Linked DNA regions of Rhodopirellula bahusiensis. The protein of the gene in region 2 interacts with the protein of the main gene of each other region in a pairwise test. Links are inferred from orthologs where the notes say so. Each region holds a gene or a part of one and is shown on either strand. Other genes may lie near its edges.

Evidence for each region.
Region 1: the proteins of CEE69_RS00600 (region 2) and CEE69_RS19990 interact in binary tests that used the Escherichia coli proteins (3 or more experiments, as listed by UniProt). The link is inferred for Rhodopirellula bahusiensis from one-to-one orthologs.

Annotation. Positions count from the first base shown.
Region 1 is NZ_NIZW01000016.1:85,777-97,465, forward strand. Bases 3,402-6,097 are described here. They hold CEE69_RS19990 (acyl-CoA thioesterase), read right to left. Parts: upstream 5,098-6,097; coding sequence 4,705-5,097; downstream 3,402-4,704. Other genes in these bases: CEE69_RS19980 (hypothetical protein), read left to right, coding at 3,402-3,544; CEE69_RS19985 (ATP-grasp domain-containing protein), read right to left, coding at 3,549-4,691; CEE69_RS19995 (metal-sulfur cluster assembly factor), read right to left, coding at 5,103-5,423; CEE69_RS20000 (ComEA family DNA-binding protein), read right to left, coding at 5,485-5,967. In the rest of the region: CEE69_RS19975 (type I polyketide synthase), read right to left, coding at 1-2,465; more of CEE69_RS19980, read left to right, coding at 2,723-3,401; dapB (4-hydroxy-tetrahydrodipicolinate reductase), read left to right, coding at 6,194-7,036; CEE69_RS20010 (1,4-dihydroxy-6-naphthoate synthase), read left to right, coding at 7,099-8,007; CEE69_RS33270 (hypothetical protein), read right to left, coding at 8,043-8,471; CEE69_RS20015 (serine/threonine-protein kinase), read left to right, coding at 8,485-11,676.
Region 2 is NZ_NIZW01000001.1:129,810-141,624, reverse strand. The notes cover bases 3,050-5,871. They hold CEE69_RS00600 (acyl carrier protein), read right to left. Parts: upstream 4,673-5,871; coding sequence 4,427-4,672; downstream 3,050-4,426. Other genes in these bases: fabD (ACP S-malonyltransferase), read right to left, coding at 5,750-5,871; fabG (3-oxoacyl-[acyl-carrier-protein] reductase), read right to left, coding at 4,812-5,570; fabF (beta-ketoacyl-ACP synthase II), read right to left, coding at 3,050-3,982. Also shown: pyrE (orotate phosphoribosyltransferase), read left to right, coding at 1-411; CEE69_RS00630 (hypothetical protein), read right to left, coding at 412-627; CEE69_RS00620 (efflux RND transporter periplasmic adaptor subunit), read left to right, coding at 1,081-1,983; CEE69_RS00615 (response regulator transcription factor), read right to left, coding at 1,993-2,706; more of fabF, read right to left, coding at 2,693-3,049; more of fabD, read right to left, coding at 5,872-6,679; rpmF (50S ribosomal protein L32), read right to left, coding at 6,720-6,902; CEE69_RS00570 (magnesium chelatase), read left to right, coding at 7,242-8,654; CEE69_RS00565 (malic enzyme-like NAD(P)-binding protein), read left to right, coding at 8,774-10,204; CEE69_RS33585 (DUF1589 domain-containing protein), read left to right, coding at 10,110-10,304. UniProt on the Escherichia coli protein: Carrier of the growing fatty acid chain in fatty acid biosynthesis.

The DNA.
Region 1 (11,689 bases), on a different replicon or contig from region 2:
TCACCAGTCAAATTGCTGATCAATGGAATGCGAGGTGATTTGAATTCGCATTGCTCTGCAAGCTCACGGAATTCATCCAGCATCGGCTCCATCAATTGCGAATGAAACGCGTGCGATACTTGCAACGCTTTCGAAGCGACACCGGCTTCCTCGCAGTGCTTTGCGAAAGCATCGAGTTCCGATTGCGGGCCGGAAACGACGGTGTTCTGCGGCCCATTCTCCGCGGCGATCGAAAGCGACCCACCACCTGATGTTTCAAATTCTCGAAGATGCTTCGCGATGACATCCGTCGATTCAAACATGGCTGTCATGCCACCGCCGGCGGGCAACTCGCCCATCAAACGACCGCGATGAGCGATCAAGTTCAACGCATCTTCCAACGAAACGACCCCGGCAATGCAAGCCGCGGCAAATTCTCCGACGCTGTGTCCCAAAACAACGTTTGGTTTCAAGCCCCACGACAACCAAAGCTGAGCAAGTGAATACTCAATCGCGAACAGTGCGGGTTGGGTGTATCGGGTTTGATGGACCAGTTCCGAATCGGGTCCGTCACCGTACAGCACATCTAGCAAGCGTTTGGGCAGGACCTTCGAAAGGAGTTCGTCGCACCGCGTCATCGCCTCGCGAAAAACGGGCTGAGTTTCGAACAAACCTTTTCCCATGCCCGGCGATTGCGCACCTTGGCCGGTGAACAAAAACGCGGTGCGAGTCGCTCGGCTCGTCACGGTTTGCCCGTTGCGGATGCCGGGACCTTTCTTGCCTTTGCTCAACTGAGTCAACTGCTCACCGAGTTGAGCCGCGTCCTCGAATACAACGGCAGTTCGATGGGTGTGATGAACACGTCCGACGTTCATCGTGTGGGCGACATCCACGACGTTGTCATCCGTGCGGTCGAGATGCTGTTTCAAACGCGATGCAACGTCGGCGATGGCGGCTTCGCTTTTGCCACTCAGGTTCAACACATGCCGGGTGCGATCCTTTAATTTTGAATCAGCTGAACCGGCGGGCTCAACCGTATCCGTCGCCACATACTGCTGCATCACCAAGTGCGTGTTCGCACCACCGAACCCGAACGAACTGACTCCGGCAACAAGCGGTTCATCATCGACCGGCCAAGGTGGTGACTGAGCAGGGATCACGATGCGCGAACGCTTCAACGACATTCGCGGGTTGAGCTTTTTCAAATGAAGCTGGCCGGGAATGGTTTGGTGACGCATCATCAGCAACAGTTTGATGATGCCAGCCACGCCCGAGACCGTTTCCATGTGGCCCACGTTGGCTTTGACACTGGTCACATAGCACGGCGGGTCGACGCCAGGTTTTCCGGAGAAGACTTGCGTCAGTGCGTCGACTTCGATCGGGTCGCCCAACGGCGTTCCGGTTCCATGCGCTTCGATGTAGTTGACTCGAGACGCAGGCAAGCCCGCTTCGCGAAGGGCGGTGCGAATGACGGCTTGTTGCGACACACCATTGGGAGCGGTGATGCCGCTTGTTCGACCGTCTTGGTTGGTCGCGCTAGCCAGGATGGTTCCCCAAATGTGATCGCCATCGCGTTCCGCATCACTCAATCGCTTCAACAACAGCATGCCGCAGCCTTCGCCGCGAACGTAGCCGTTGGCATCAGCATCGAAAGGACGGCATTGACCATCCGGTGACAACATTCGTGCTTTGGAAAACGCGATCGTTGTTTCAGGGGTCAAGATCGCGTTCACGCCACCGGCGAGCGCCGCATCGCACTCACCCGCACGCAAACTTTGCACGGCCAGATGAATGGCCATCGTCGATGATGAACACGCAGTGTCGATTGCCATGCTGGGACCGCGAAGGTCCATGATGTAGGACAGCCGATTGGCCGCGATCGACAGCGCGTTGCCTGTCCCGACGTGCGCATCGATGTACTGGTAGTAGCCGTCGTAGGTCGACGGGACTTTGGAATAGTCGGTGCCACCAATTCCGACATAAGCACCAACGGGAGTGCCCGCCAAACTGGACACCGGGATGCCGGCGACCTCAAACGCTTCCCAGCTGACTTCCAACAGCAATCGTTGCTGGGGATCCATCCGCGCCGCTTCGCGAGGCGAGATCCCAAAGAACTTGGGGTCGAACTGATCGATGTTGTCGACCATCCCCGCTCGACGGACCGACATGCGTCCGGCTTTTTGACCGGTTGGATCGTAGAGTTCATCCACGTCCCAGCGTTCTGGCGGGATCTCGGCGGTTGCATCGATCCCTTCCGAAATCACCTTCCAATACGCATCCAAATCCGGCGCCCCCGGAAACCGACACGACACTCCCACGATCGCAATCGCCTCGGCGGACGATTTCAATTGGCCGGAAACAGCGGGTTTGACGGCGGGAGAGGGCGTCGACGACGACGAACGGGCCAAGCGTTTTCGCAGTGCTGCTCTCTGGTCTGGAGAGAGCTTCGCGAGACGTTCGGAAAGGTCACGTTCGGGTGAATTCACGATGCAGTGTTCAGGTTAGATGTTCAGGCGGAAGGCGAACGAATTCGCGAAGCCAAGATTACTTCACAAGTTTGCTTAAGCGACGAAGAATTACCAGCACGGAGGCGACTTCTCAAAGCCTTGATTGTGAGTCGTCGTTTGGATCATTTGCATCTATACTAACGCCCAAACCGCCTGACCAATCGGCCCGCGTCCCGTCGGAGCGGTCCGCCAAGTTTCGCCAGACGTCTTCCTTCCCTTTTGCCAACGATTTCTTGATGCCGATTCGCTTGCAATGCTCCTGTGGCAAACAACTCAGCGTCCGCGACGAATTTGCCGGAAAAGCGGTGAAATGCCCCAGCTGCAGCAAGGCAATTCGCGTGCCGGCAGCAGGAGGGGGGGGTAAGCCGGCTGCGGCACGAGCCGCCAAGCCAAAAGCAGCAGCCGCTCGTCCGGCCGCAGCTCGCCCCGCACCCGCGGCGTCTCAATCGGACTCTCTGGACGATTTATTCGCGGAAGAAGGCTTCGATCGCCAGGTTTTCGCGGTCTGCCCGGCCTGCAAATCCGAGATGGCAGCCGGCGCGGTGCTTTGCACCAAATGCGGCTACAACAAAGAGACCGGCACCAGCGTCGAAAGCCACAAAGTTGCCGGCGTCGACATCGACATGGGCACACTGGCCCTGATGAAGGCCGAACAAGACATGGTTCGCGATGTGGCGTTGCAAGAAAAAATGCAAAAAGGCGCCGGCATGCCGCCGTGGATGCTGGCGTTGATCCTCTTCATCCTCGGCAGCGCCGTCACGATCGCGGTTTTGGCAGTGAACGCTTCCCGCCGAGTCGAACAATTGCAGTTCAAACCGCTGCAAATGTTCTGCAACCTCGGTGGCGCCGCGTTTGCGATGGTCGCCATCGGATCGGTGCTGACCCTGATCGCTCGTGCTTTCAAAGTCAGCCGCAACGAAGGGTTGCTGTCGCTGACAATTCTGTACGTTCCGATCTTTGTCATCCGACACTTCCGAGACAACTGGAAAGCGGCGATGACCGCCATCATCTGCGGCGGTTGCGCCGGCGGTTTCTTTGCCGCCGCCTCTCGCATGTGATCCATCAGCAATCGCTGCTTGACTTCCGGTCCGTTTGGACTTCCCCACTCGTGGCCCAGCGAACTTGATTCGAACCAGTTCGAAACGAAAAGCTGGCTTCCGGCTGTTCGGTGATCAGCGACGGGTTCCAGATGGAGGTCAGGTTCTGATCTGTCAGATGTCGAACACCGATGTACGACGTGGTCAGCCGCGGATTGATCTCGATCACGCAGTCATCCTCCGGACGATCACCTAAGACGAAGTCGATCCCCAAGAACCCACGTGGTGACGCGGGCAAAGCTTGCAAGACTTGCTTGGCGAGCTTGAATCCTCGCGATTGCAATTCGATATCGATCGGTCCGCTACCGCCAGTGTAGTGAGTCGACCGACCAGCGGATTGATTATCAGCCGCCGTGTCGTCGTTGCGCCGCTGACAATGCTGCCACACCGCCGGACAGATGACTGGTTCCGCGATCGCGTTCTTCGCTTCGCCGACAACCAAGATTGATGCGGGCCGGCCTTCGATCCATGCTTGCGCAACTTCGTTGTCTTGGAGTGCGGAACATGCAAGCTCCCAATCATCAAAAACACGAATGGCTTCGGAACCACATCCGTCTCTCGGCTTTCGAACCCAACGATTCGCCGTCAATCCAACGGAACCGAGCCTGCTCGACTGACGCTTGAGCTCGTCCGTGCTTGAATCCTTGTTTGACCAAGTCAGCGGTGTGGGGATGGCGTGTTCCGTCAACCATTTCGCAGTCAACCATTTGTCGCTGGCCATCTGCATCGTCGGCTCATCAACCGCCAACACATCGATATCTGCGTCGCGGAAGGCGGCAACGAGTCTCGCAAGTTCACCATCCGTTTCGGGTGCAACCAGAATTGCGACGTCGCATTTTTTTGCGAGCCTCAACCATTGTTCACAAACGGTTTCCGCTAGTTCGAGAGCGACGCATCGAACGGCATCCGGCACGTCGGCCACCAAATCGATGCCTGGCAAACCGAACCGAGGATCGATCGGCGTGACCACCTCCGCCCAGTCCGCGAAATCGGTGACCAAGGCTTGCCACATCGCTCGGCCTTCACTCAAAAGCGAAGACGGGATCTGGTTTTGGGGTGTGGACAGCATGCCGCCGCCACACAGAAATTCGCCAACAAAGACTCGCATACGGAAACCTCCGTCAGCGAGCTTCCAGGTTTGGCAACCGAGCCAATTTGCCAGTTCGATCGACACAGGCGATCACCGAGTCCGCTTCGACGATCAATTGATCGTCGCGGTGAATTTGATAGAGGTGTCGCATTCGAACCTTGCGTATTTCCACGACCGTGGTCGTCAGCTCCAGCCAGTCATCGAATTCGGCAGGAGCGAAATACTTCACGTTCATCTCGGCGACGACCAGCATCCGCCCTTCGTCTTCGATTGTTTTGTAGTTGAAACCGAGATCGCGCAGCATCTCGACCCGACCACGCTCGAAGTAGTTCAGGTAGTTGGCATGATGGACTCGACGCTGGCCGTCAGTTTCCTGGTAGGCCACGCGGAATCCATACTTATGCGATGTCTTCGAATCCGTCACCGCGACTAAAAGATGCCGAGGTGATCGCGAGCTTCGTCGGTCATACAATCCGGAGTCCAAGCCGGTTCCATGACGACCTTCACGTCGCAAGTGTCAACTTCTTCGAGCGATTCCGCAGCGTTTTTGGTTCCAGCGACCAGCTGTGGACCGGCTGGGCACATGGGGCTGGTCATCGTCATTTCGACGTTGACGTCGTAGCGGCCGTCTTCTTTTTCCTCGCCGACTTGAACGACGTACACCAATCCCAGGTCGACGATATTGACGTACAACTCGGGATCGATGACCTCTTTGAGGGCTTCGCGGACTTTGTCTTCAGCCAGAGCCATTGGAATGCTCGTTGAATCTCGTGGTTGGAAATCGTTTGCCGACGTCGACGTACGGACGCGGTCAGTCAGAAAGTCGGCCGGAGACGACTCTCGCGAGACGTTCATCATGGCCACCGCCCCCGAAATCGTCAAACCGATCCGTTACCCGCCGCCGGTTGACGTGCACCCAAGGCCGCAGGGACTGCAATAGTTTCGGGCCGACGCCGTGAACCGCCAACAAATCCTCGACGGATCCAAACGGACCGTGAGAATCGCGGTGCCGGACAACCCGATCGGCCAGTTTGGGACCGATTCCAGGCAACAATGACAATTCACGAGCGTCGGACGAGTTCAACGCGATGCTCAATTGCGGAAAAGCATCCGGCGATCGCCCACTCGCTTCAGACTGGGATCGCGTTGATGTCGTTTGCATCCATGAGACCGCCGCCAGCAGAACCAACAGGCTCACTGCCAGCTGCAACCCGGAGTGAGTTAGAACGCACGTTGTCCGATTGGCGGAGTGGCCTCCTGCAGCGGTCTCGGCTTGGCCTTCGGTGGCGGACATCAACATTCCCAATCGAGCTTCCTATCCGGATAACTCATGTTGGGTCCGGGGCAGGGCGTGGCAATGTGCAAGAGTCGCAAGGCTCCATTCAAAGATGAATGTCGCCACGAAAAGCGAGGTCGCTGGCGTGCGATCGTCCGACCTGTTGGTTCGTTTGTGCGAGCGTTAGATTGAGGCATTGGCGGCGTGATCGCAGTTCATTTCCTCTCGCAGACGGTTCAATTCGGTGGCAGATTCAACAGGCCCGATTTCCCTCACAGTTCATGGTGCAGCCGGTCGCATGGGACGCCGCGTCGTGGCTCTCGGTTTGGCGGATCCCAGCTTCCAATTGGTCGGTGCCATCGATCACGCCGAGTCCCCCGAACTCGGAAAAGACTCGGGTGCCGTGGCCGGTGAAGCCCCCTCTGGCGTTGAAATTTCTTCGCATTGGCCAGCACTGGACGAAAAATCCATCAAGCGAGCCGTCATTGATTTCTCGCTTCCCGAAGCCATCGACGGATGCGTGCAACACTGCGTCGAAGCCGGCTCGCCACTGGTCGTTGCGACAACTGGTTTGACGGAAGAACAGAAGCAAGGTTTGTCCGAAGCTGCGAAGTCGATCCCAGTTGTTTGGGCTCCGAGCATGTCGTTGGCGGTCAACTTGTCGATGAAAATCGCGGAGCAGATCACCGCGGCACTCAAAGACGTATCCGGCGGTTTGGACGTTGAGATTTTGGAACGACATCACCGGTTCAAGGCAGACGCTCCCAGCGGCACCGCGTTGAAGTTTGGTGAACTGATTGCTGGACAGTTGGGTGAATCCACCTCGCATGTTCACGGTCGAGAAGGACACACGGGCGCTCGAACTCGCGAAGAAATTGGCTACCACGCGATTCGCGTGGGCGACAATCCGGGTGAGCACACGATCGTGTTTGGCATGTTGGGCGAGAAAATCGAACTCAACGTCGCCGCCAGTAACCGCGACTGCTACGCGTCCGGTGCCCTGGCAGCAGCCAAGTGGTTGATCCAACAAGACAAGGGTCCCGGCCTGTACAGCATGTTCGATGTACTGGGCATGTCGCAGGGCTGAGCCAGCCCAGTTCCGAGTCAGTGTCGAACCGGTGAATTCCAATCAGCGAATCCAATAAGTCTGTGAATCCAATCGAGTCTGTCCCCCACGAACTTCGGATCGGCGAAGGTCCCGAACTGCATCTGGGAATCTCCACGTGCCCCAATGACACCTTCGCATTTTCGCGGTTGCTGGACGCGGCGATGCAGCCCGGCGAATCGACGCTGGATACCGGCGGATTCACATGGCGGATCGAGTTGCTGGACATCGACGAGCTGAATCAACGGCTGCTGGCTGGCGAATTTGACCTGGCGAAGACGAGCTTCCACGCGGCGCTGTTGATGGCCGATCAGACGCGGGTGCTGCCCGTTGGGTCGGCGCTTGGGTTCGGCGTTGGCCCGTTGCTTTTGGCGGCTCGAGAAGGCGAAAAACCACAGAATCCCGACCAAATCACGCTCTGCCCGGGCGAGCACACGACCGCTCACTTGCTGTTTCGACTGTTTTACCCAGACTCGACTTCGGTGCGTCAGGTTGTGTTTTCGGAGATCATGCCGGCGCTGCAGCGGGGTGAAGCCGATTTTGGCGTTTGCATTCACGAAGGGCGGTTCACCTACGCCGAATCGGACCTCCATTTGGCCGCGGATCTTGGAAATTTGTGGGAAAACGCGACGAAACGGCCTTTGCCCTTGGGCGGGTTGGTGATGCGTGATCGGCACGCTCCCGCCACCATGGCAGCGGCTTGTGATGTGATTGGCAGATCGCTGAAATCAGCTCGCCAAACGCCCAACTCGGCCCTGCCCGCGATGCGTCGATACGCTCAAGAAATGGACGATTCGGTGCTGATGCAGCACGTCGAGCTGTACGTCAACGACTGGACCGAGGACCTCGGATCGGTCGGGCAAGACGCGTTGACGACACTCTCGGAAATGGCCCAGCAAGTCGGCCTCGGAGCGGCGAAGCTACGTTTTTTCTGCGGTGAAACCGGTATCTGAGCGCCGAGATTGTTTGCCCGAACCGGGGGAAAGAACTATCCTGAAAGGGAACGGATTGCCTCTTTTCTCTTGTCTTTTCCGCCGCTGCGTCGCATGGATTCCCGGTCGCTCTCATCTTCCGATTCCTCGTATCCGGACCGTTCAGCGGTTTTGCCGGAGGGATCGACGGTGCACCGACCGAAACCAGCACCGGGCTCAAAACCAGCACCGGGCTCAAAACCAGCACCGGGCTCAAAACCAGCACCGGGCTCAGCAGAGAAGGGCGACTCGCCGCAAGATTCATCGGACCCGTCGTTGGTGGAACCGATTGTTGAGCCATCGGATGAATCATCCGACGACGACCAAAGAAGCTCCGGCGGGTCACGAAGATCTGATTCCCAGCCGCCTCGTCCCCCGGACGATGTGATCGAGGGTGCCGAGACTGTGATCCGGGCCGGTTCGAGCCGCTCGCATATTTCCGCCACACGATCCCATCGAATGGCCGGCGACTCGTTCCGCCTTCGAGACTCGTCCCACGCATCGCACCGACACAACACGCCAGCGTCCATCACGCGAGACCTGGGCGGTCAGCGGCTCAATCACTTCTTGCTGCTCGATCAAATCGGTGGCGGCGGAATGGGCGCCGTCTTCCGTGCTCGCGACGAACAACTTGGTCGAACGGTGGCGGTGAAGGTCATTCCGTTCGCGGCCGACGACCCCGACTTGCAACGACGGTTCCGCAACGAAGCCCAAAGTGCAGCGAAGCTGGATCATCCACTGATCGCTCGCGTGTTCGATGTTGGCAACGACGGCCCGTGGCACTACATCGTCTTTGAATACATCGACGGTGCCAACGTTCGCGACATGGTTGCCAACGACGGTCCATTGTCGCTGGACGATGCGTTGTTCTTCACCACGCAAGTCGCCGAAGCAATCGGCCACGCTTCGCGTCGTGGCATCGTTCACCGAGACATCAAACCGTCCAACGTGATCGTGACGACCGAAGGCGAGGTCAAACTCGTCGACATGGGGTTGGCTCGGTCGGATAACTTCGACACCAGCGAAGACATGACGGCCAGCGGCGTCACGCTGGGAACGTTTGATTACATCTCACCTGAACAAGCTCGCGACCCACGACTCGCTGATATACGAAGCGACTTGTACTCGCTCGGTTGCACGCTGTTTTACATGCTGACCGGTTCGCCACCGTTCCCCGGTGGGACGATGCTGCAGAAACTGCTCAGCCACGGCAACGCAGCGATCCCGGACATCCGCGAACACCGCGAAGACGTTCCGCCGGAGATGACGGCGATTCTGAACAAGATGCTCGCGAAGCTTCCGGAGGAACGCTATCAACGCAGCGAAACGCTGATCGCCGACCTGCGAGAACTTGCAACGCGAGAGAACTTGCCACGCAGTCGTGGCGTCACCGTTCCGACCGTGGAAGACGATGATCACCGCGAATCCATGCGGCGATTGCGTCGCCATTTGCCCTGGATGATCGCCGCCGGCATCTTGCTCTTCAGTGCGCTCGCCGTGGAGTTGCTATCGCTCCCATCGCGCAGGGACATCAGTCTCGCGATCGACAATTCGGTCTCACCGGAGGCCACTGAGTCTATTGCGCCGCGATCGAGTGCAAACATCGAAGACGCCATCGGCGCGGCCGAAACAGACTCGCCGCAGCCATTTGCGCAAGGTCCCGCGAACAGGTCTTCGATCAATTCACCCGCGACCGGTGCCGACGAAACACCAGATTCGCGAAGCGTGCTTGGGGCGGGGCAGGGTGCGTTGTTGCCGCCGGGACAACTTCCCGAAACATCGGTCGGGGATCGTTTGCCCAGCGGAGCTTCCCTGGCCTCGATGGGCACGGCTGCCGACCAAGCGAGTTCCACCGGCGCCGAATCCATGACGGCGATCGAGCAAATCGGTGAAGACTCGGCGACGGGACTCAGCACGACTCCGCGAGACCCATCGATGCCGCCCTCGATCGATCCCGATTCCGTCGTCTCAGGCACGACGCCACTCGCCGGTGGAATGACGGTCAACGATTCAGCGACTTCGGCCGTTGGTGTTGGCATCACCGGACCCGACGGCGCGTTTCCTTCGCTCGCTCCTGATCCGCCGCGCATCAGCGGATTGCCTTTGCCGCCAGGGATGGCGAACGAGAACTACCAAACGTTGCCTTTGGCGCCGACCGTTCCCAGCGTTGTCAATCGCGATGGCGAAAGAGGTACGAACCCGATCTACACGGCCACTCCCATGACCGGTGGTCCAATGATCGGCCCCGTCAACGCCCGCCCGCTGACTGGCGATCTCGCTGGCTCGCCAATCGCTCCAGACTCGATCGCCGGGAGCATGCTGAGCCCGAATGCGACCGGCACTACAAGACCTCGTTCAACCGGCGACGCGACGGGTGATTCCGTCACCGCGATGGAGCAAGAAACCAGTCGCCCGGTCGCCACGACACCGCCGGAACCCGTTCGAGTGCAAATCGTTTCGACGGAAGCACTGCGAGTCCCACAGCTTCGCGAAGAAGCCGCGCGGGCTGGCGTGCAACTGGCCACGACATTGGCCGATGCGTTGGAACTGGCTGATGAACTGGAAATCGATCGCATCGACATCGCGACGCCGCAATTGGTCTCTGCACCGGTCACCATCCCTCGCAGCGATTTGATCCTTTCATCGAGCCTGCCGGGCGGAACCGAGATCACATTCCGGTCGACTGAGAATGTGGACATGCAACGCAGCGAGATGATGACCATTGGCTCGCATCGCATCGAAATGTCGGGACTGCATTTCTTCTGGACTGTTCCGGCGACCGAAACGGACGGCGGCGCTCTGTTTGCAATCAACGACAACCGTCGTGTTCGACTTCGTGACTGCACGGTGACGATCGACAACGCATCGCGGCGTGACGACGTGCAAGCCTTCAGCATTGTCACCGATCCAGAACGATTGCCTTACGACCGAGTCGACAACGGCGGCGTGTCGGATACCAGCGGTGCATTGCCGTTGGTTTCCATTGAACTGTCCAACGTGATTGTTCGCGGCCAAATCACGATGGTCCGATTGGATGTGGCCGCCGAACTGCAACTGCTCTGGGAAAACGGGTTGCTGGCGGTTTCTCGTCGAATGATCGAAATGGGAGGTGCACTTCAACCGCCTCACCCGTCGTCTGGGTCCGTTCGATTGTCGCTGGAGCAACTGACCGCGATCACTCCGAAAGGTTTGCTGCAGATGCGGATGGGCGTCAGTGCTCGCTATCCGGTGGAAATTGAGCGTCGAGCCGAGGAATGCGTGTTCGTCGTTGACGCAGGAATTCCTCACATCGAATTAACGGGAATCCCACGTGTCGACCGGGATGAGATTTGGGTGCGACTTCGTGGATCCGGAAACGCCTACGACACCGACACCACCCTGGACGACCCGATGTTGCTGATTCGCGATGAATTGGGCCAAACGCGACTCACGACGATGAGCGATATCCTGGAAGATCCGCCGCCTTGGATGAATGAACGCCCGCCTCGCTGGACAGTCCGCTGGACCGAACAATTGCCCGAATCGACCCCCTCCAGCCGGTGGTCTCCACGTGACTTTAGGCAAGATGGATCGGTTGTGGGTGGATTCCAAGAAAGGTCCCTGCCTAGAATGCCGATGGAACGTACATTTGACTTTCCCCCCACACCGTGACTTTAATGGTGCG
Region 2 (11,815 bases):
ATGTTGGACGTCGTGCTCGACAACGCGAAGGAATCCGGCGTGATGCCCGCCGCGGTCGGCGGAATGGCCATCGGTGCCGATCCGATCGCCGCCTCGATCGTGACCCTCGCCGGTGGTGACGACGTGGACCTGAAAGGGTTCATGGTTCGCAAGGAACCCAAGGGCCACGGAATGGGACAACAAGTCGAAGGCCCCGTGACTCCCGGGCAGAAAGTGGTGATCGTGGAAGACGTGATTACAAGCGGCGGCAGTGCTTTGAAAGCCGTTGAGGCGGTCGAAGCATTCGGACTGGAAGTCCTTTACGTGCTCGCGATCATCGATCGATTGGCCGGCGGTGCGGAAGCATTCGCCAAGAAAGGTCTCGAGCTGAAAACGCTGACGACGATTCGCGACTTCGGTTTGGAACCCTGATCAGCTCGCGGGTGCGTCGATCTCGACGTGCACGATGATCAACACGTCACCGGCCGCGAACGAGTTCATCGGGCCGGTGCCTGCGGCCGGTGCGGGTGCCAGGTTCCCGTTGATGGACAGCACCCGAGCACCGCTCTTGCGAATCCAGCGATTGATTTGCCGTTCGAGTTCAGGCAATTCGGAATCCACGCCTTTGAAAAGTTTGACTTGTTGCACGAGGGTTTCCAGGAAGCGGTTTTCAAGAAGAACGAAACGGAATCAGTGCCTTCGTCGATCACACCAAATGGGTTCGGCGGAACGACTCAGCGATGGCGAGCATCGTAACAAATCCCGACTCGAATGGGCGTTCGTCACGGATCAAGAAGCAGGGCAAATCACTTCAAACTGCATGAGTTCGCCGCCGGCCGTTGAGCCCGGTTGCGTTGTGGAAACTGGTGCGAGCACGGCGGCCAATCTTCCGCAGCCCTTCGATTGAATCGCCCTTGGGTGAGAGCCAGTCTGAACTTCGGCCGCAGGCACCCAGAATTGAATTAGACTGGCAATCTGGTTTGATCCACTCAAAACAAATTGTCGGAGAGTCGCCCGGTGTTTTCTTCTGGCTTCCAATCAAAATTCGCGGGTTTGCCCGGCCTACGCACAAGGTCGCTAGCGATCCGTTGCTTGATCGCAGTGCTGTTTGCTTCCGCAACGATCGGTGGTGTCTCACCGTTGCTGGCCGACGATGCAAAGTCCGCGGCAATCGTGATCGAAGGAGCTCAAGCGATGTTGGCCACCGACCTGGCACTGGCCGCTCCCATCGCCGGGCGAGTGACTACGTTGGCGGTCGCGGAAGGGCAACGGGTCTCGGAGAACGATTTGCTCGTTCAGTTGGACGATCGCCGCGCACGAGCCGAGTTGGCCGCCGCCGAAGCTGCCGCGAAAGCTGCGGAACTGAGTGCCGCCAGCGACGTTGATCAGCGATATGCCGAACGGACTCGCGAGGTTCGGATGCGAGAGTTGGAGCAGAGCATCGACGCGAACAAACGTTACAAGAACAGTGTGACGGCCACCGAGATTGATCGGTTGCAGCTGGTCATCGATCAGGCCGGGCTATCGATCGAACAAGCCCGAAAGGAATTGGAGGTCGCGGAGGCTCGAGCAAGCGAAAAGCGTTCGCTGCTCAAAATGGCGGAGCTCAAGCTTCGTGACCATCGCATTGGATCACCCATCGTCGGAAGCGTGGCCGAGACAATGGTGTCGGCCGGTGAATGGGTGGACGCCGGAACGCCGTTGCTGCGATTGGTCTCATTGGACCCAATCCGAGTCAGCGGGTTTGTTGACGGCCGCCAGTATGGGCCGGAGCTCAAAAGCCGTCCGGCTGAATTTGAGTGGACTGAGTCACTCGATGGCAAAGAGACCGTCACCAAGTTGCAAGGCGAGGTGACGTTTGTGTCGCAAGAAGTTCACCCGGTGAATTCACAGATTCGGGTGTGGGCCAGCTTTCGCAATCCAGATGAAAAGGCGAGACCAGGAATTCGCGGCACCATGCGAATCTTGCCAGCGACGGGCGAAGCCAAGCCGCTGGGCAAGTGATCGAGTCGATCAGGAAGCTGGCGGGACCAATGCGGCTGGTCCGGCGTCCAGGTTGACTTCGGCAGCCAGGAGCATCTTGTACAAGTCGACTTCGTTATCGATGCCGAGCTTGGTGAAAATACTGCCGCGGTGCTTGGAAGCGGTCTGAACGCTGATGCTGAGTTCCTGTGCGATGCCTTTGAGAGGCGAACCTCCGGCGAGCAACAGCATGACTTCTGTTTCACGAGGCGAGATCTTTCGCAGCAAGTCGAGGGCCTCTTTGCGGACTTGATAACGAAAGCGATCACGACGGTGTTTGCGGATCGCGCTGTTGATCGCGTGCAGGATTTCTTCGTGGCGGAAACCCTTTTCGATGAAGTCGAAGACGCCTTGCTGGAAAGCAGCTCGGCAATTTTCCGCGTCGCCGTGGCCGGTGACCAAGATGACCGGGATGGTCAACTCGCGGCGAGACATCTCGGCTTGCAGTTCCAGGCCGCTCAGTCGTGGCATCCGCAAGTCAGCGACGACGCAGCCATGCGAATCAGCATGCAAAAGTTTGAGCAAGTCTTCTGCCTGATTAAACGTTTCCGTCTTCAAGCCTTCTTGCGAGCACCAGCGTTGCAACAAGTCCAGTTCGGCTTGTTGGTCATCGACCATGTAGACCACTGGTTCGGGACCAGCGTCCTCCTGAGGCGATGCATTGGGGTCGAACAAATCGGAGTTCGGATTATCAAGAGCCGTCATGAGAGAATCGTCCAAAGAGAACGCACGCGTTATGACCCCCAAACCCGAAGCTATTGCTCATTGCCACATCGACCTTTTGTTCCCGCGGTTGGTTGGGAACATAGTCGAGATCGCAATTTGGATCTGGAGTGTCGAGATTAATAGTAGGAGCAATCACATTGTTTTGGATTGTTTGACACAGAATCACAGCTTCAATCCCGCCGCTCGCACCCAGGGAGTGCCCCAAGGCACTCTTGGTGCTGCTGATCGCAACATTCTGGGCGTGGTCGCCCAAGACTGACTTGATCGCGCGAGTTTCAGCTTTGTCACCCAAAGGTGTGCTGGTCCCATGTGCATTAATGTAATCGATTTCAGTCGCCGCGCGGCCACTGTCCTGAATCGCGGCTCGCATCGCAGCGCCGGCGCCCAATCCTTCTGGATCCGGAGCGGTGATATGACCCGCGTCGCTGGTTGTTCCATAGCCCAGGACTTCCGCATAGATCTTCGCGCCGCGGGCTTGTGCGTGTTCGAGTTCCTCGAAGACGAGCAGTCCGGCACCTTCGGCGAGAACAAATCCGTCTCGGTCGGAGTCAAACGGACGGCTGGCACGTTGCGGATCATCGTTGCGAGTCGATAGAGCCTTCATGTTTTGGAACGCGGCCAGACCCATTCGAGTGATCGCGGCCTCGGTGCCGCCCGTGATCACAACATCGGTTTCGCCGCCGCGAATGCTTCGCAGGGCGTCGCCCATGGCGTTGGTGGCACTGGCACAAGCCGTTGCGACGGCGTAGTTGGGGCCTTTGAGTCCGTACCGGATGGAAATGTTACCGCCGGCGGCGTTGACCATCATCTTCGGGACGGTGAACGGACTGACACGGTCCGGCCCTTTGTTGAGCATTCGCTCGATCTGTTCTTCGATCTCGTTCAGGCCGCCGATTCCCGACCCCAAGATCACGCCGCAGCGATTGCGATCGGTTTTGTCCCAGTCGATACCTGAATCCAGGACGGCTTGCGCGCCGGCGTGAACGGCGAATTGAGTGAATCGATCCAGTCGCTTGGCCTCTTTGGGTTCCACATGGTCCGCGACGTTGAACTCAGGGATGTCGCCCCCAAAGTGAACCTTGTATTTCGAGGTGTCCATGATGGACAACTCATGGATTCCCGATTTGCCTGCCAACAAGGCGGACCAAAGAGTCTCGACGTCGCATCCCAAGGGTGTGACGGTACCCAAACCGGTGATCACGACGCGTCGTGACATGGAAGGATCGTAAGAAGGTGTTGAGGAAGCGTCCGTCATGAGCGTGGTGACGAATTAACGTGGGTGAGTGTTAAGAGAAGGGACCGCGGCACACGCGAGAGGCAACATAACAAAAAACGCCGCCAGCACCTTGCCATTGTAACGAAATGACAGGGCGAAATGGCGGCGATGCAGTCTGCGTTGCGGATGATTGCGATTGGCGAAAGATTGCCGGGCGACGCAGATTCTGCGTCCAGTCGCGCCACGCGGGAATGCGAGGGCATCGGAGGTTCCCGTCGATCTTGCCAAAGACCTGGGCTCCAGCGCGAATGGCTGGAGCTCACACAGCTGGATTTTCACAATGGGCAAAAACCGCGTCCGGCTTCGCCGCCATGGATTCGAAACCCCTCACAGATCTTGAAGCAAGATCCCGCGAGGCGTTCCGTGCAATTTATGATGCATCAGTAGACGAGGGAAATCGTCTGCGTGCATTCTCATCAAGAACTAGGCGTCTTCGCCTTTTTCCTTTTCGATGAAATCGATCGCTTCGCCGACCTTTTGGATCTTTTCGGCGGAGTCATCAGGAATGCTGATGTCGAACTCTTCTTCGAGCTCCATCACCAATTCGACGGTATCGAGCGAGTCGGCACCGAGGTCGTTGACGAACGATGTTTCGCGGGTGATTTTGTCTTTGTCAACGCCGAGCTGTTCAGAAACAATGTCGACCACGCGTTCTTCGATAGACGCCATGGGCGTAACTCCGATTAAAATGTCAGTTGGTTCGAAAAGGGAAAGTGCAGATCTGTGGGGCAGGGCACAACCGAGGCGGCACTCCATAGCCGCTCGGGGCAGAACATAGGGGACGCAGCTAAAACGCGTCAATATGCCGTTAGCCGACCATTCCACCGTCAACGACGATGGTTTGCCCTGAAATGTAGCTGGCATCACGGCTGGCCAAGAACAAGACCGCCGCTGCGACGTCCTCGGGCTTGCCAACGCGTTTGGCCGGGATTCGTTTTTTGACTTCTTCCATGACGACTTCACCAAGTTCAGCGGTCATTTCGCTGGCGATGAAGCCGGGAGCGACCGCGTTGACGGTCACACCGCGAGAGACAAGCTCCTTGCTCATCGTTCGCGTCATTCCGATCATGCCCGCTTTACTGGCCGAGTAGTTGGCTTGGCCGGGGTTGCCGATCAAACCTGAAATGCTGGCCATGTTGATGATTCGCCCGTACTTGCTGCGACGCATCACGCCGGCAGCCGACCGGCAGCAAACGAAGCAGCTGGTCAGGTTCGTCGCGATGACGGAATCCCATTCTTCGTCGGACATGCCACGCATCAGTTTGTCGCGTGTGATCCCGGCGTTGTTGACCAGGATGTCGAGGCGACCGTGTTTCTTGTGAGTGCCTTCGATGGCTTCCGCCGCAGCCTTGCGATCGGTGACGTCGCAAGGCAAGGCTTCGCCTTTTCCGCCGGCGGCTTCGATTTCAGCGACGGTGGCGGCCAGCTTGTCTGCATTGCGAGCGACGCAGACCACATGGGCTCCATTTTGTCCCAGTGCGACGGCGACCGCGCGACCGAGACCTTGGCTGGCACCGGTGACGATGGCAACCTGATCTTTCAAATCAACCGACAGGGAGAGATCCATGGGGGCAAGTCTGTGGGGTTGGGAGTTTGGGGAGAAAGTGGGGCAAGAACGCGAATGTTTTACTGGCCCGTTTCCGAGCGAGGACGTTCAGATGCGTTCATCGGCGGTTGTACGACGCCCTTCCAAGGCCGTCGAATTTGAATTCCGCTTCGTAGCTGCTTGGTGTGGACTTCGGTGAATCAGGGTTGGTCGCCGAAACCGTCCGTGGGTGTTTTGCGAGCGATCCGTTTGATCGTGCCTCGCAAAACGCGACCGGTTCCTGCTTCCAGGAAACCATCGATTCCGTCACCGAGCATCGCGTTGATGGAGTCGTCCCAGCGAACTGGATTGACGACTTGGCGTGCCAGCAACTGACGAATTTCGTCGGCGGAAGTGTGTGGTTTCGCGTCGACGTTGCTGTACACCGGAATTCGCGTGTCCGACAACTCGACCTCTTCTAGAGCCCGTGTGAGTTGTTCCACTGCGCCATCCATGATGGGAGTGTGAAAAGCTCCGGCGACGCTGAGTGGCACGACCTTCATCGCACCCGCGGCGGAAGCGACTGGTTCGAGTCGTTCCAAGGCTGATCGATGTCCGGAGACGGCGATATTGCCAGGGCAGAGAAGATTGGCCGGTTGCAGGATTTCGTCGCCGCTTCGGCACTCTTCGCAAACTGCGGTCAGTTTCTCAAGATCCAGACCCAGCACGCTGGCCATGCCAGATTCGGTCGCGTCAGCACAAGCCTGCATGGCCTCGCCTCGCTTTTGAACCAGCTTCAGACCATCGGCGAAGGAGACTCCACCGGCGTAGCAAACAGCGGTGTACTCGCCCAAGCTGAGTCCCGCGGCGGCGACAATCTTCTTCGCCAGCTCTGGATTCAAGTCGTCATGGACTCGAGCAGCCGCGATTCCGACGACGAACAATGCCGGTTGGCTATGAACGGTCTCGTTCAGCTTTTCAGCAGGCCCATCCGCACAAAGGGATTTCAGGTCGTATCCCAGGACGTCGGCGGCTTCACCGAACAATTCGTTGGCGATGGAATATTCCGCGCACAACCATGTTCCCATGCCGGGCGTCTGAGCACCTTGGCCGGGAAACAGGATCGCTGGTTTCGCTGCGTCAAGACTCACGGCAGGTCGTACTCAGTTCAGAATTCTGTGGCGGTTGAGATTACTGGTCGGTCGTTTCAACGACAGTTCGACCTTGGTAATAACCACATTTGGGGCACACGACGTGCGTTGGAACAGCGGTGCTGCACTGCGGGCAGTACGTCACTTGACGTTTTTTCAAGTGATCGTGGGCGCGGCGTTTGCCGGTACGGCTGTTGGAGTGCTTGCGTTTTGGGACGGCCATGGCAGACAAGCCCGCGAACGGGCGATCTTCGAATGGGTGGAGTGGACGAATTTCAAACCGCGAAAGATAAGCACCTGACGTGGGTTCCGTCAACGCGTCCTGGACCCAAAAGTCCCGGTTTCCATGGCCTTTTGCCACACCGCGGTCTCTTCCCGGTTGGATTGCGTCAATTCGGAAAGACTCACCGATTCGGTGGAGATGTCTGAACCATGGGCCTCCCCGGTTGCATACGATTGAATCAGATAGGATTCATCGCAGCGAGATGCTTCCTTGCACCGACGCCTCTTTACCCTGAGCCCACACGTGACCAGCCCTGTGCCAAGTCCCGCGAAAACGACGATGGATGCCCCCGAAGCCCGCAATTTACAGCAATTGATCGAGAGCGGATGGAAGTCCAAAACGGTCAAACAAGAAATCCGCGACAACTTTTCGCGGATGCTGGCCGACCGCGAAGAGTTGTTTCCGGGCATCGTGGGATACGAAGACACGGTCATTCCGGAAATCAGTCTGGCTTTGTTGGCCGGTCACGACATGTTGTTCATGGGCGAAAAAGGCCAAGCGAAAAGCCGAATCATGCGGCAGTTGGTCCAATTTCTCGACCCGTGGATTCCCTACATCGATCATCCCGACCTTCCCGTTCACGAGGATCCGCTGAACCCGATTTCGTCATTGGGCAAGCGTTTGGTCGCCGAGCATTCGCCTGAAGACATCCAAATCGGGTGGTGGCATCGCAGTGAACGGTATGCGGAACGGTTGTCGCCAGGCACCAAATTCGCCGACATCATTGGCGAAATCGATCCGGCGAAACTGACCGGCGGAGTCAGCATGAGTGCCGAGGAAGCACTCTCGTTTGGCTTGATTCCGCGAATGCACCGCGGCATTTTCGCGATGAATGAATTGCCCGAGTTGGATGATTTGGTCCAAGTCGGTTTGTTCAATATCTTGGAAGAACGCGACGTGCAAATTCGCGGCTATCCAATTCGGTTTGAGCTCGACGTGATGATTTTGTTCTCGGCCAACCCGTCGACGTACAACCGGTCCGGTAAAGTCATTCCGCAGCTGAAGGATCGGATCGGGACGATCGTGCAAACTCACTACCCATCCGAACGGACGCAGGGAATCGAAATCCTGCAGCAAGAAGTTGGCGACGATTTGGGCGGTCCTTACCCGGTGCATGTGCCTTTGTTCATGTATCAGATCATCGAGGAGATCACCCACCAAGCTCGCCAGAGCAAGTACATCGATCAGGCGTCCGGCGTGTCAGCACGTTTTTCGCTGGCGAATTTCCGGACAATCGTCGCATCGGCTCGGCAACGCGGCATCGTGCACGGCGAGAGTCCCGCCGTTCCTCGGATCAGCGACCTCGGGCATCTGTATGCCAGTTCGCTTGGCAAGTTGGAATTGGATTTGATGGGCACGCATCAGATGTCTGAAAAGCAAGTGATCGACTCGGTGATCGCGGAAGCCATTCAAACTGTGTTCGGCGAATACATCGAAGAACACGGGCTGGCCGAAATCGCGGAGATCTTCCGTGGCGGCGTCCGAGTGGAAGTTGGAACGATGTTGCCGAGCAGTGAGTACGCGGAGCGTTTGCAGCATGTTCCGCCGGCATGGGACCGGGCGTTTGAGGTCAACGCGAGCGAAAACGAAGCGATGCGAGCTTCGTGCGTCGAGTTCGTTCTCGCGGGACTCTATAGCTTGGACAAAATCAGCCGCTCGCAACGCCACGGCAAGATCAGCTACGAAACTTGAGCCGGGCGCAGGGACGTGGCAGAGATTCTCTGGCAATGACGTGATTGCGGCGACGTGGTACAAGGTCGGCTCGTTGACCCGACCGCCGACACCCCAGCCTTGAAGGGTGACTCGCCAAGATGAACCAGCACAGCCCGTCGTACGCCATCACGATCCGTTTGCGTTATTCCGATTCGCCCGGGGCGATGGGCAAGATCACCACCGCGATCGGCGAAGCGGACGGGGCGATCGGCGCAGTCGACATCGTCAACATTCGCGGTGGCAAAATCTCGCGTGACTTCACGGTCAACGCTCGCGATGTCGACCACGGCAAGCGGATCGTTGAGCACCTTCGCACGGTGGAAGAGGTCGAGGTGGTGCACACCTCCGACCGTGTCTTCCTGATGCACTTGGGCGGCAAGATCGAAGTGCTGCCAAAGATGCCGATCAAAACGCGGGACGATTTGTCGATGGCCTACACACCCGGCGTTGCTCGGGTATGCAATGCGATCGCGGAAGATCCCGATTCGTCGTTCGCTTTGACCATTCGGCAAAATACTGTCGCTGTGGTCAGCGATGGTTCCGCTGTTTTGGGATTGGGGAACATCGGGCCTCGCGCCGCCATGCCGGTGATGGAAGGTAAAGCGATGCTGTTCAAAGAATTCGCGAACGTCGACGCCTTTCCAATTTGCTTGGACACCCAAGACACCGAAGCGATCATTGAAACCGTTCGCCAGTTGGCTCCGACGTTTGGCGGAATCAACTTAGAAGACATCTCGGCACCACGCTGCATCGAGATCGAAGAACGGTTGGACAAAGAACTCGAGATCCCGGTCTTCCACGACGATCAACACGGCACCGCGATTGTGGTGTTGGCGGGACTGAAGAACAGTTTGCTTCGCGTTGGCAAAGCACTTCCAAAGATTCGCATCGTGGTCAACGGTGCTGGTGCTGCGGGAACCGCGATCGTGAAGTTGCTGTTGATCTCCGGTGCGAAGGACATCGTGGTGTGCGATCGCGAGGGAGCGATTCACGCGGGCGAACCCAGCCAGCCGGATGCATCGAAGCAGTGGATCGCTGACAACACCAACCCACGTGGTGCGTCGGGCAAGCTTTCCGAAGTGATTCAAGGAGCCGATGTGTTCATCGGTGTGTCAGCACCCAACGTTTTGCAGACGGAAGATGTGGCTGCGATGGCGGCCGATCCGATCGTGTTTGCGTTGGCCAATCCTGATCCAGAAATCTTGCCCGCCAACGCGGCTCCTCACGTCCGCATCATGGCGACGGGACGGAGTGATTTCCCTAACCAGATCAACAACGTGTTGTGCTTCCCGGGTTTGTTCCGAGGGGTGTTGGACGTCCGAGCGACGACGATCAACAACGAGATGAAATTGGCGGCCGCGGAAGCGATCGCGGCGACGATCCCCGAGTCGGATCTGCTGGATGATTATGTGATCCCCAGCGTGTTTGACCGTCGTGTCGCGAAAGTCGTCGCTCAGGCGGTCGCGAAAGCCGCGGTCGAAACTGGCGTCGCACGTCGGCGAAACAAACCCGCCGAAGAGATTATGTGAACGCGGCTGCGAGTTAGGCCAGGTTATCACCTGGCACCAAGCCAATGCTTTGGAACAAAGCGAGGCGTGCAGGACTGTGGCACGGCGGTCCCCGCCGTGATTCGAGGTTGTGCCGCCTTTCGGCGGATTTGCACACGGCGTACCTCTCCCGAAACGAAGTTTGGGGAGAGCGGCGCCGTTCAGGCGTACGCGAGGGTGAGGGCCGAGCATGGGAAACGGCTCGCATTGCCCTCCCCGGAATTCTCGCTGAACGCTCGAATCCCGACCCTCCCCAACTGCGTTCAGGAGGGTGATTTCAACCTCGCGAGCACGGCACTTGAAAACTGCACGACCTCGTTCTTGATGGGGGACCACCGAGCTACAGGTTGCTTGACCGCGGATCAGCCGTCGGCTGGCAAGCGTCCCGCTTCGATGACGGGGAAGTCGCTTTGCAATCCTTGACGCATGAACTCAACCAAGTCGGCCTCTTCTTGCTCGGTCAACTTTAGTGGCTTCATCTTGTCGCTGAGATGCGGATTCGCGTGACCGCCCTTGTTGTACCAAGCGATGACTTCTTCGAGCGTTTCTTGGCTGCCGTCATGCATGTACGGGCCAGAGTCCGCGACGTTTCGCATCGTGGGAGTCTTGAACGCACCGCGATCCTTTTCGTCCTTGGTGATTTCGAATCGACCCAAGTCCGGTTTCTCGGAGTCCATTCCAACGCCGATGTTGTGGAATTGTTCGTCGGTGAAATTGGCACCCGCGTGGCAAGCGGTGCAGTTGGCTTTGCCGAACGTCAACTCCATGCCGCGGATCGAAGATTCGGACATCGGGTTTTTCGCGGCTTCTTCCTTCAGCTTGGCATACTGCTCGGCGAGTGCGGGCTCTTCATCGAGGTATTCCAAATCGTCGGCAAACGTCTTTTCAAATGCCGACAACGGGGTGTAATAGTCGTAAGGAGCCGGACCGGTCACGATTGCTCGTTCGAACGTCGCAAGTGCTTTTCCGATATTGTCGATCGTCACGCCGTCATCGAAGACCTTCTCGAACTGGGCTTTGTAGATCGCATTGTCCGACAAAGTTTTGACGCAGACTTCGTGGGTGTTGCCCATTTCGATCGGGTTCGCGATCGGTCCGACCGCTTGCTCTTCCAGCGACGCGGCTCGTCCGTCGTGGAATTGGTGTTTACTAAGAATGCGATTGAACGAGACCGGTGAGTTTCGGTTGCCGGTTTGGCCGCCGATCCCCACACCGAATTGCGTCGGAGCTCCCCAGCCGGTTTCAGCGGCGTGACAAGTCGCACAGGAAATCGTGCCGTCGGCTGACAAGCGTGGATCGAAATACAGTTGTCGGCCCAATTCAATCTTGGCCCGCGTGATCGGATTGTCTTCGGGGATGTAGATGTTTCCTGAAGCGGCGTCCAACCCTTTGGGAAGTTCGACGTTCAGTTCCGCATGGTTGTCGGGATTGGCCATGAAACGTTGGGCTTGTTCCAACGTCAGTGGTCCATCGCCGGGGATTCCAGCGGTGAGTGTTGGGTCGCCGAGTGAAACGGTTTCCGCGGCGAAAGCGGTCGGAGCGGCGGCAACCAAAGTCGCCGCGGCACACATCAAAAAGCGATGAATGGTCATG